Regions from separate parts of the Mesorhizobium sp. B1-1-6 genome, predicted to be linked through region 1. Evidence: predicted binding sites of a transcription regulator. Region 1 holds the regulator's gene; the other holds the start of a gene.

Region 1 (4,210 bases):
ATCTTTTTTCCGTCGAGAGAATGCATCAAAGTCCCCAGATTCTCGGCTCGGCGAATTCGATCGAATTGCCGGAGGGATCGCGGATATAAAGCGAGCGGCCGCCTTGCGGCCATTCGAATTCGCTTTCGACAGCGATGTTCTTCGCCTTCAGATGGGATTTCCAGCGGCTGATTTCATCGGCGGTCGCCGCAAAGCAGAGATGGCCTTCGCCCGATGTGCCGTGTGGCGGCACTTTCAGCCTCGCGTCGGGCGCGGGCGGGACCTTGGTCGCCTCCGCGTTGAAGATCAGCAGCACGCCGGCTCCGCAACGGAAGAAGAGATGGCGGCCCTCGACCTTGCCGAGAGGAGTGAGGCCGAGGATGTCGGTGTAGAAGGCTTCGGCAGCGGCGAGGTCGGTGACGTAAAGAGCGGATTCAAGAATGGCAGAGGGGATCACGAGGCACCCCCCTCTGGCCTGCCGGCCATCTCCCCCGCAAGGGGGGAGATTGGCAGCGTGAGCGCCGGCTCATGGTATTCTATTCTGATTATTGGCGAAGCTCTAGACAACAGCCGATCTCCCCCCTTGCGGGGGAGATGCCCGGCAGGGCAGAGGGGGGTGCCCAGGCTCCGCATGAATAAACTACGCCACCGCCATCTGCTGCAAACTCACCAGCCTCTGGATGCCTTTCTTGGCCAGGCCCATCAGCTCGGCGAACTGCCCTTCCGAAAAGGGCTCGCCCTCGGCCGTGCCCTGGATCTCGACGATGCCGCCCTTGCCGGTCATGACGAAATTGGCGTCGGTGCCGGCGGAGGAATCCTCGAGATAGTCGAGGTCGATGACCGGCTGGCCGTCATGGATGCCGCAGGAAATCGCCGCGACATGGTCCTTCAGCACCTTGGCGACGCTCACCATCTGCCGCGCTTCCATCCAGCGCAGGCAATCGTAGAGCGCCACCCAGCCGCCGGTGATGGAGGCGGTGCGGGTGCCGCCATCGGCCTGGATGACGTCGCAGTCGACGGTGATCTGCTGCTCGCCCAGCGCCTGCAGGTCGACCACGGCGCGCAGCGAGCGGCCGATCAGCCGCTGGATCTCCAGCGTGCGCCCGCCCTGCTTGCCGGCGGAGGCCTCGCGGCGCATGCGCTCGCCTGTCGAGCGCGGCAGCATGCCGTATTCGGCCGTCACCCAGCCTTTCCCGGAATTGCGCATCCAGCCCGGCACTTTTTCCTCCAGGCTTGCCGTGCACAAGACATGCGTGTCGCCGAACTTCACCAGGCACGAGCCTTCGGCATGTTTGGAGACGCCGCGCTCGAAGGAGATGGCGCGCATTTCGTCGAACTGGCGTTTGGAGGGGCGCATTCGGCCTGCTTTCTTGTCAGCTTTTTTGAATCTTGGCCGGCTTTTAGACGCATGCGGGGCACGGCGTAAAGGAAAATGGACCGGCGGCCGCAAACGCGGCGACACCGGGGCGATCGCGCAACACGACACCGGGGTGATCGCAAGTGCGACACCGGCTGATCGCGCAACGCGACACCGGGTTGCGCGCAGCGCCGCGAAGTCTATATCCTTGAACCGGAGGTTATGGCCGCAATGACCAAGGCAGTCGATCCCGCTTCGCAGTCGCTCGCTCTTCACGCGCCGGCACTTCAGGCGCCCGCACTTCAGGCGCTCGACATGCGTTCGCGCGACATCTTCCGGCGTATCGTCGATTCCTATCTGAGGGACGGCGAGCCCGTGGGATCGCGCAGCCTGTCGCGCATCCTGCCGTCCTCGCTGTCGCCCGCCACCATCCGCAACGTGATGAGCGATCTCGAACATCTCGGCCTGATCTACGCGCCGCACATCTCGGCCGGTCGCCTGCCGACGCAGGCCGGCCTGCGCTTCTTCGTCGACGCCTTCATGGAATTGGGCGACCTCTCCGACGAGGAGCGGCGCAGCATCGAGGCGCAGGTGCGCGCCTCCGGCTCGGGCGCCACGCTGGAACACATGCTGACCGAGGCCAGCCAGATGCTGTCGGGCATGTCGCGCGGCGCCGGCCTGGTGCTGGCCGCCAAGAACGAGGTGGCGCTCAAGCACATCGAGTTCATCCAGCTCGAGCCCACCAAGGCGCTGACCGTGATGGTGTCGCAGAACGGCGACGTCGAGAACCGGGTCATCGATCTGCCGGCCGGCATCACCGTCTCGCAATTGCACGAGGCCTCGAATTTTCTCAACGCCCATATTCGCGGCCGTACGCTGGCCGAGGCGCGGGCGGAGGTCGAGCGTATCAAGGAAGAGACAAGGGCAGCGCTCGACACGCTGTCGCAGGACCTGGTGGAGAAAGGGCTGGCGGTGTGGGCCGGCGCGGAAAGCGGCCTGCCGGCGCGCCTGATCGTGCGCGGCCGCGCCAATCTGCTCGAAAACGTCACCGCCCAGGCCGACATCGAACTCCTGCGCCACCTGTTCGAGGACATGGAGACGCAGGACGGGCTGATCCAGCTGCTCGACCTCGCCGAGGCGGGACCGGGCGTGCGCATCTTCATCGGCTCGGAAAATAAGCTTTTCTCGCTCTCCGGCTCGTCGCTGGTCGTGGCACCCTACCGCGACAAGGACGCCCGCGTCGTCGGCGCGCTCGGCGTCATCGGCCCGACCCGGCTCAACTATGCCCGCATTGTCCCGATGGTCGACTATACGGCGCAGCTGATATCGCGCATGCTGCGCTGAGAGCTGGGATCGATCCAGACGGCCGAGGAGAGAAAAGATGGCGCTGGAATCGTTCAAGGCCCAGATCAGCCTGCTGCTGGAGGAGATGGTCAACCAGCCTGAGGATGTGCGCGAAGTGCAGGAGCAATTGCGCGAGAAGCTGCGCGAAATCCGCGCCATGGGCATGCCGCTGCCGGCCGATCTCGTCGAACTGGAAAAGAACCTCGACGCCGATCTCGATCTCGACGCGGATAGCTGACCCGAATTCCTTCAACTCCCCGTGTCGTCCGGAACGACTGCCGAGCCCGCCCGTTCCCTTGATGCATGTGACTTCGGTCTTGGGACAACGACATGCATGAAGAAGCGAGAAGCTGGAGACTGGGATGATCCGACTTGCCGGCGCCGTGGTAATCGCTGCTGCCTTGCTCTTCGCCGCGACGGCATTGGCCCAGCAGGAAGAGCCGGTGCTGAAGGGCGCGGCCGCATTCGGTGACTGGCGGGCCGATGCGCCGGGCGTGCGCCGGTTGATCAGCCCGCAAGACCAGCCCAGGCCCTATGTCACCAGATCCGCCTCGAACGGCGCCGGTCCGGTGCAAAGGCCGCAAGGCGCCGAGCCGCGGCTGCCGGCGGGCTTTTCGGCGGAACTGATCGCTTCGGGCATCGACAATCCGCGCGTCGTGCGCGTCGCGCCCAATGGCGACCTGTTCGTCGCCGACAGCGAGGCCAACCAGATCCGCGTCTACCGTCTCGGCGAGGGCAGCGCGAAACCTGTCAGGGACGGCATCTTCGCCCGCAATCTCAACCAGCCCTACGGCATCGCCTTCTACCCGCCAGGGGACAACCCGCAATGGGTCTATGTCGCCAACAGCGACAGCATCGTGCGCTTTCCCTACCGCGATGGCGACCTGGAGGCCTCCGGCGAGCCGGAAACCATCGTCCGCGATATTCCGGCCACTCATCACTGGACCCGCGACATCGCCTTCTCGCCGGACGGCAAGACGCTGTATCTCTCGGTCGGCTCCGGCTCGAACGCCGCCCAGGACATGGCAAGGAAACCGCGGGGCGGGCTCGACGCCTGGGCCAGGTCGAAGCCGCTCGGCGCCACCTGGGGCGCGGAGGAAGGCCGCGCCGACGTCAGGGCTTTCGACCCGGACGGTAGGAATGGGCGCATCGTCGCCACCGGCCTGCGCAACTGTTCGGGCATGGCCATCCAGCCGGCGGCGGGCGCGCTGTGGTGCGTGGTCAACGAGCGCGACGCGCTCGGCGACAACGTGCCGTTCGAATATGCGACCGAAGTGAAGGAAGGCGCCTTCTACGGCTGGCCCTGGTACTATATCGGCGACAATGAGGATCCGCGCCACAAGGGCGCGCGTCCCGACCTTGCCGGCAAGGTCACCGTCCCCGACATTCTGATGCAGGCGCATTCGGCGCCGCTCAACATCGCCTTCTACGACGGCAGGAATGTCCGCGCAGGATCCGGTTTTCCGGCCGAATACAGGGGCGACGCCTTCGTCGCCCTGCACGGTTCGTGGAATCGCGGCAACAGGACTG
Region 2 (4,210 bases), on a different contig from region 1:
CGACAGAAATGCTCCACTGCCAGCCGCGCGCCGCCAGCGTCGTCGGAGACGAAGGCGACGGCGTCGGGATCGGGCTGGGTGAAGGCATAGATCACCGGAATGCGCAGATTGGACAGGTCGACCGGCAGATGACGGTCGATGCGCTTGCCGGTGGCGATGATGCCGTCGACGCGCTTGTCGAGCATGGCCTCGACATGGAGCTGGCCGAGACGCGGATCCTCCTCGACATTGCACAGGAACACCGAGACGCCGGCGTCGACCAGCGCGTCGGAAATGCCCGACATCAGCGGCAGCGAGAAGCGGCCATAGGTATCGTTGGTGAGCAGGCCGACGGTGAAGGAGCGTCGCCGCAGCAGGCTCTGCGCCAGGCTGTTGGGCCGGAAGCCGAGGCGCTGCGCGGTCTCGCGAATGCGCTCGCGGGTCTCGGCGGTCATGCGGCCCTGGTCGTTGAGCGCCTTCGAGGCGGTGGCGACGCTGACGCCAGCCTCGGCCGCCACGTCACGCAAGGTGACGGGCTTGGGAAAGGCTGGCTGATCGTCCAATGCCATTGCGGCGAAAATCCCGATTGGGAAAAGGTTTTCTCTTACAGGCCGGAATGACCCGGCCAATGGCCGAGCCCGCTCGGAAATGTTTGGAAAAACCTTTTCTCAACCCAAACTAGGCCAGATCCAGAGGCTGTTCAAGAGGAAAAGTGGCTGGTCCTCCGGTGGTGCGAAGTGGCCGCCGGAGGACGGGCTCACGGGCTCGGCGCCCGGCGAGTTCATCAGGCGAATTCCTGATCGGCAGCCGTCAGTGCTGCCCACGGCGCGAGCCGGCCAAAGCAGCAATCGGCGACATGTCTACAAACGACTCTTCGGTCTTAACGCTTGCGCAAATATTATCGGTTAGTTCGCTAGTCATGGCCTCGTGGCGGAGCGGCTACGCTGGAGACGGCAAATCTCTGAAGCCTCGGTTCGATCCCGAGGCGAGGCCTCCAAAAAATCACATGACGTAGAGCCTGCGTCGGACCATCAAGGGCGATGGGCCTTGCCAGCTTGCATTTGCGGCCTGGGCCGGACAGGTCCTAGTCTTCGTCGTGACGCTGACGTGCCGGCAAGAAGACTGCTACCCAGCCGACTTGCGCGCTTTCAGCATCTGACGATCGGGGTCACGTGGCATGCGGCCGGCGTTAAAGCAGCCTATTTGCATTTGGCATGCAGGGCACTCGCCAAAAGAGTGCTATGGAAGGGCGAGAGCTTGCCCGCTCCGACTTTCCCCGACATTCGAGGCCATTTTCGTGCGTGAACCGTCGCTGTTGCCCGTCTTTGGAAAACTTGGCGCCAAGGGACCCCGTGTCGTCGCGGTGGAACCGGTCCCGTCGGCAGGTATCGCTCCACGGCTGCGGGAGGCCCTGGCCGCCCATGGCGGCATGGTGCTGAAGCTGTCGGTCGTCGCCTGGACGATATCGGTCCTGGGCATGGTCTTCTTCATGTTGCAGGGCTGAGGCAAATGGCCAACCGCTACGCACTGCGCATGGACTTGCCCCAAAGCTGGGCCATCATCAACGTCTTCACCGGCCAGCCCGTCGTCGTCAGGCAAAGGGCGATGGTCGGCATGAGCCCGCGCGACGCCAACGCCATGGTCGATCAGATGAATGTCCGGGACGTCAAGCGCCGGGAGAAGGCGGAGCGTAAATCCTGATCCAGCGCCGTTCGCCTGTCGTCTCAGCGGAAGTCGTCGGCCGTCAGCACATACATGCTCTTGCGCGTGCGGTCATAGGCCTTTGACGCTACGTCCCGGATGACACTGCTCTCGGTGTCGAAGGTGGCGAGATAGCCGGCTTCATTGGCTGCCGTCGCCGGCTGCATCCTCGTCATGGCATCGGCGGCGACCGAGAAGGAAATCTGGAACATGCCGTCATAGCCGACGAACCGGATGCGCTTGCCGGCCTCGTCGTAGCTGCGGCTGCGGTTGGGGAAGGTCAGGCTCATGATTTTGCCTCCGTCGTTTTCTTCACCGCGCGTTTCTTCTTCGGCGTCGGGTTCAGGGCCTCGGCCACGCGGTCGGCTTCTTCCTTGGCCAGCCGCAATTGCCTCAGCCTTGCCGTCTTGATCTCCCTGGCCCTCGCTTCGGACATATATTCGGCGGTTGCCTTGTTGCGCTCCGCCGTCTTCTTCTGCTTGTCGACAAAGCGCGCTTCAGCTTTTTCCATGATCGTCTGGTTGCCGTCGGCCATCGAGGAAATCTCCCTTGCGTCTGAAATCGTGAAAATGAACTTGTCCGATAAATAGGCACTCTGCCGGGAAAATTCAAATTTTTGAAATATTTGGTCGTTTTCCGACCCGATGAAACCGGGCGCCGAAATAATACTATGATTATTCAATATCCGCTCGGAATAAATTTTGGCACTCCTATCTATCGAGTGCCAAAGAGCCTATAGAAGGGGGCGGCCGCCTATGCCGGCCCCAGAAAGAAGTTCTCATGAAATTTCGGCCACTCCACGACCGCGTCGTCATCCGGCGCGCCGAAGGCGATATCAAATCCAAGGGCGGCATCATCATTCCCGACAATGCCAAGGAAAAGCCGCAGGAAGGCGAAGTGATCGCGGTTGGTCCCGGCGCCCGCGACGAAAACGGCGCACTTGTTCCGCTCGACGTCAAGGCCGGCGACTTGATCCTGTTCGGCAAATGGTCGGGCACGGAGGTCAAGATCGACGGCGAGGATCTTCTGATCATGAAGGAAGCCGACATCATGGGCGTTATCGAAAAGAGCGTCGAAGCCAAGAAGGCCGCCTGACTGAAGCGCCGCGCCTCTGCGCGGTGACGGCTCCACTCCAAATGCGAACTGGATAAAATCATGTCTGCCAAGGAAATCAAATTCTCCACCGATGCGCGCGACCGTATGCTGCGCGGCGTCGAGATCCTCACCAATGCGGTCAAGGTCACGCTCGGCCCCAAGGGCCGCAACGTCATCATCGACAAGGCCTATGGGGCGCCGCGCATCACCAAGGACGGCGTCACCGTCGCCAAGGAAATCGAGCTTGCCGACAAGTTCGAGAACATGGGCGCGCAGATGGTGCGCGAAGTGGCCTCGAAGACCAACGACCTCGCCGGCGACGGCACCACCACTGCCACGGTGCTGGCCGCCTCGATCCTGCGCGAAGGCGCCAAGCTGGTTGCCGCCGGCATGAACCCGATGGACCTCAAGCGCGGCATCGACCAGGCCGTCGCGGCCGTCGTCGTGGAAATCAAGGCGAAGGCCAAGAAGGTCAAATCGTCGGCCGAGATCGCGCAGGTCGGCACAATCGCCGCCAATGGCGATGCCAGCGTCGGCGAGATGATCGCCAAGGCGATGGACAAGGTCGGAAATGACGGCGTCATCACCGTCGAGGAAGCCAAGACCGCGAACACCGAACTCGACGTCGTCGAAGGCATGCAGTTCGACCGCGGCTATCTCTCGCCCTATTTCGTCACCAATGCCGACAAGATGCGCGCGGAGCTGGAAGAGCCCTATATTCTCATCCACGAGAAGAAGCTCGGCAATCTGCAGGCAATGCTGCCGATCCTCGAAGCGGTGGTGCAGAGCGGCAGGCCGCTGCTGATCATCTCCGAGGACGTCGAAGGCGAGGCTCTGGCGACGCTGGTCGTCAACAAGCTGCGCGGCGGCCTCAAGGTCGCGGCCGTCAAGGCGCCGGGCTTCGGCGACCGCCGCAAGGCGATGCTGGAAGACATCGCGGTGCTCACATCCGGCCAGATGATCTCCGAGGATCTCGGTATCAAGCTGGAGAACGTCACCATCGAGATGCTCGGCCGCGCCAAGCGCGTGCTGATCGAAAAGGACACCACCACGATCATCGACGGCGCCGGCACCAAGGCGACCATTCAGGCGCGTGTCGCCCAGATCAAGGGCCAGATCGAGGAAACCACTTCCGACTATGACAAGGAGAAGCTGCAGGAGCGGCTGGCCAAGCTCTCCGGCGGCGTTGCCGTCATCCGCGTCGGCGGCGCCACCGAGTCGGAAGTCAAGGAAAAGAAGGACCGCATCGACGACGCGCTGAACGCCACGCGCGCGGCGGTCGAGGAAGGCATCGTGCCGGGCGGCGGCGTGGCCCTGCTGCGTGCCAGGACGGCGCTTGCCGGCCTGAACGGCGCCAATGCCGATGTCACCGCCGGCATCTCGATCGTGCTCAGGGCACTCGAAGCGCCGCTCCGCCAGATCGCCGAGAATTCGG

The links. The regulator HrcA, encoded in region 1, represses chaperone genes, less so after heat shock. The targets are predictions, from matches to a motif close to GTTAGCACTCNCNNNNNGNGAGTGCTAAC.
Region 2: the regulator HrcA is predicted to act here: its motif matches at 2,381-2,409, upstream of FJ979_RS18210 (co-chaperone GroES).

Annotation. Positions count from the first base shown of each region.
Region 1 covers NZ_VFWR01000002.1:538,975-543,184, forward strand. Annotated here, with positions in the region: gene rdgB (RdgB/HAM1 family non-canonical purine NTP pyrophosphatase) at 1-26, opposite strand, end outside; gene FJ979_RS06335 (VOC family protein) at 26-436, opposite strand; gene rph (ribonuclease PH) at 620-1,336, opposite strand; gene hrcA (heat-inducible transcriptional repressor HrcA) at 1,568-2,680, shown strand; gene FJ979_RS06355 (hypothetical protein) at 2,718-2,918, shown strand; gene FJ979_RS06360 (sorbosone dehydrogenase family protein) at 3,043-4,210, shown strand, end outside.
Region 2 covers NZ_VFWR01000008.1:258,968-263,177, reverse strand. Annotated here, with positions in the region: gene FJ979_RS18235 (LacI family DNA-binding transcriptional regulator) at 1-548, opposite strand, end outside; gene FJ979_RS18230 (hypothetical protein) at 1,277-1,483, shown strand; gene FJ979_RS18225 (hypothetical protein) at 1,489-1,680, shown strand; gene FJ979_RS18220 (DUF1488 domain-containing protein) at 1,704-1,970, opposite strand; gene FJ979_RS18215 (hypothetical protein) at 1,967-2,215, opposite strand; gene FJ979_RS18210 (co-chaperone GroES) at 2,461-2,775, shown strand; gene groL (chaperonin GroEL) at 2,836-4,210, shown strand, end outside.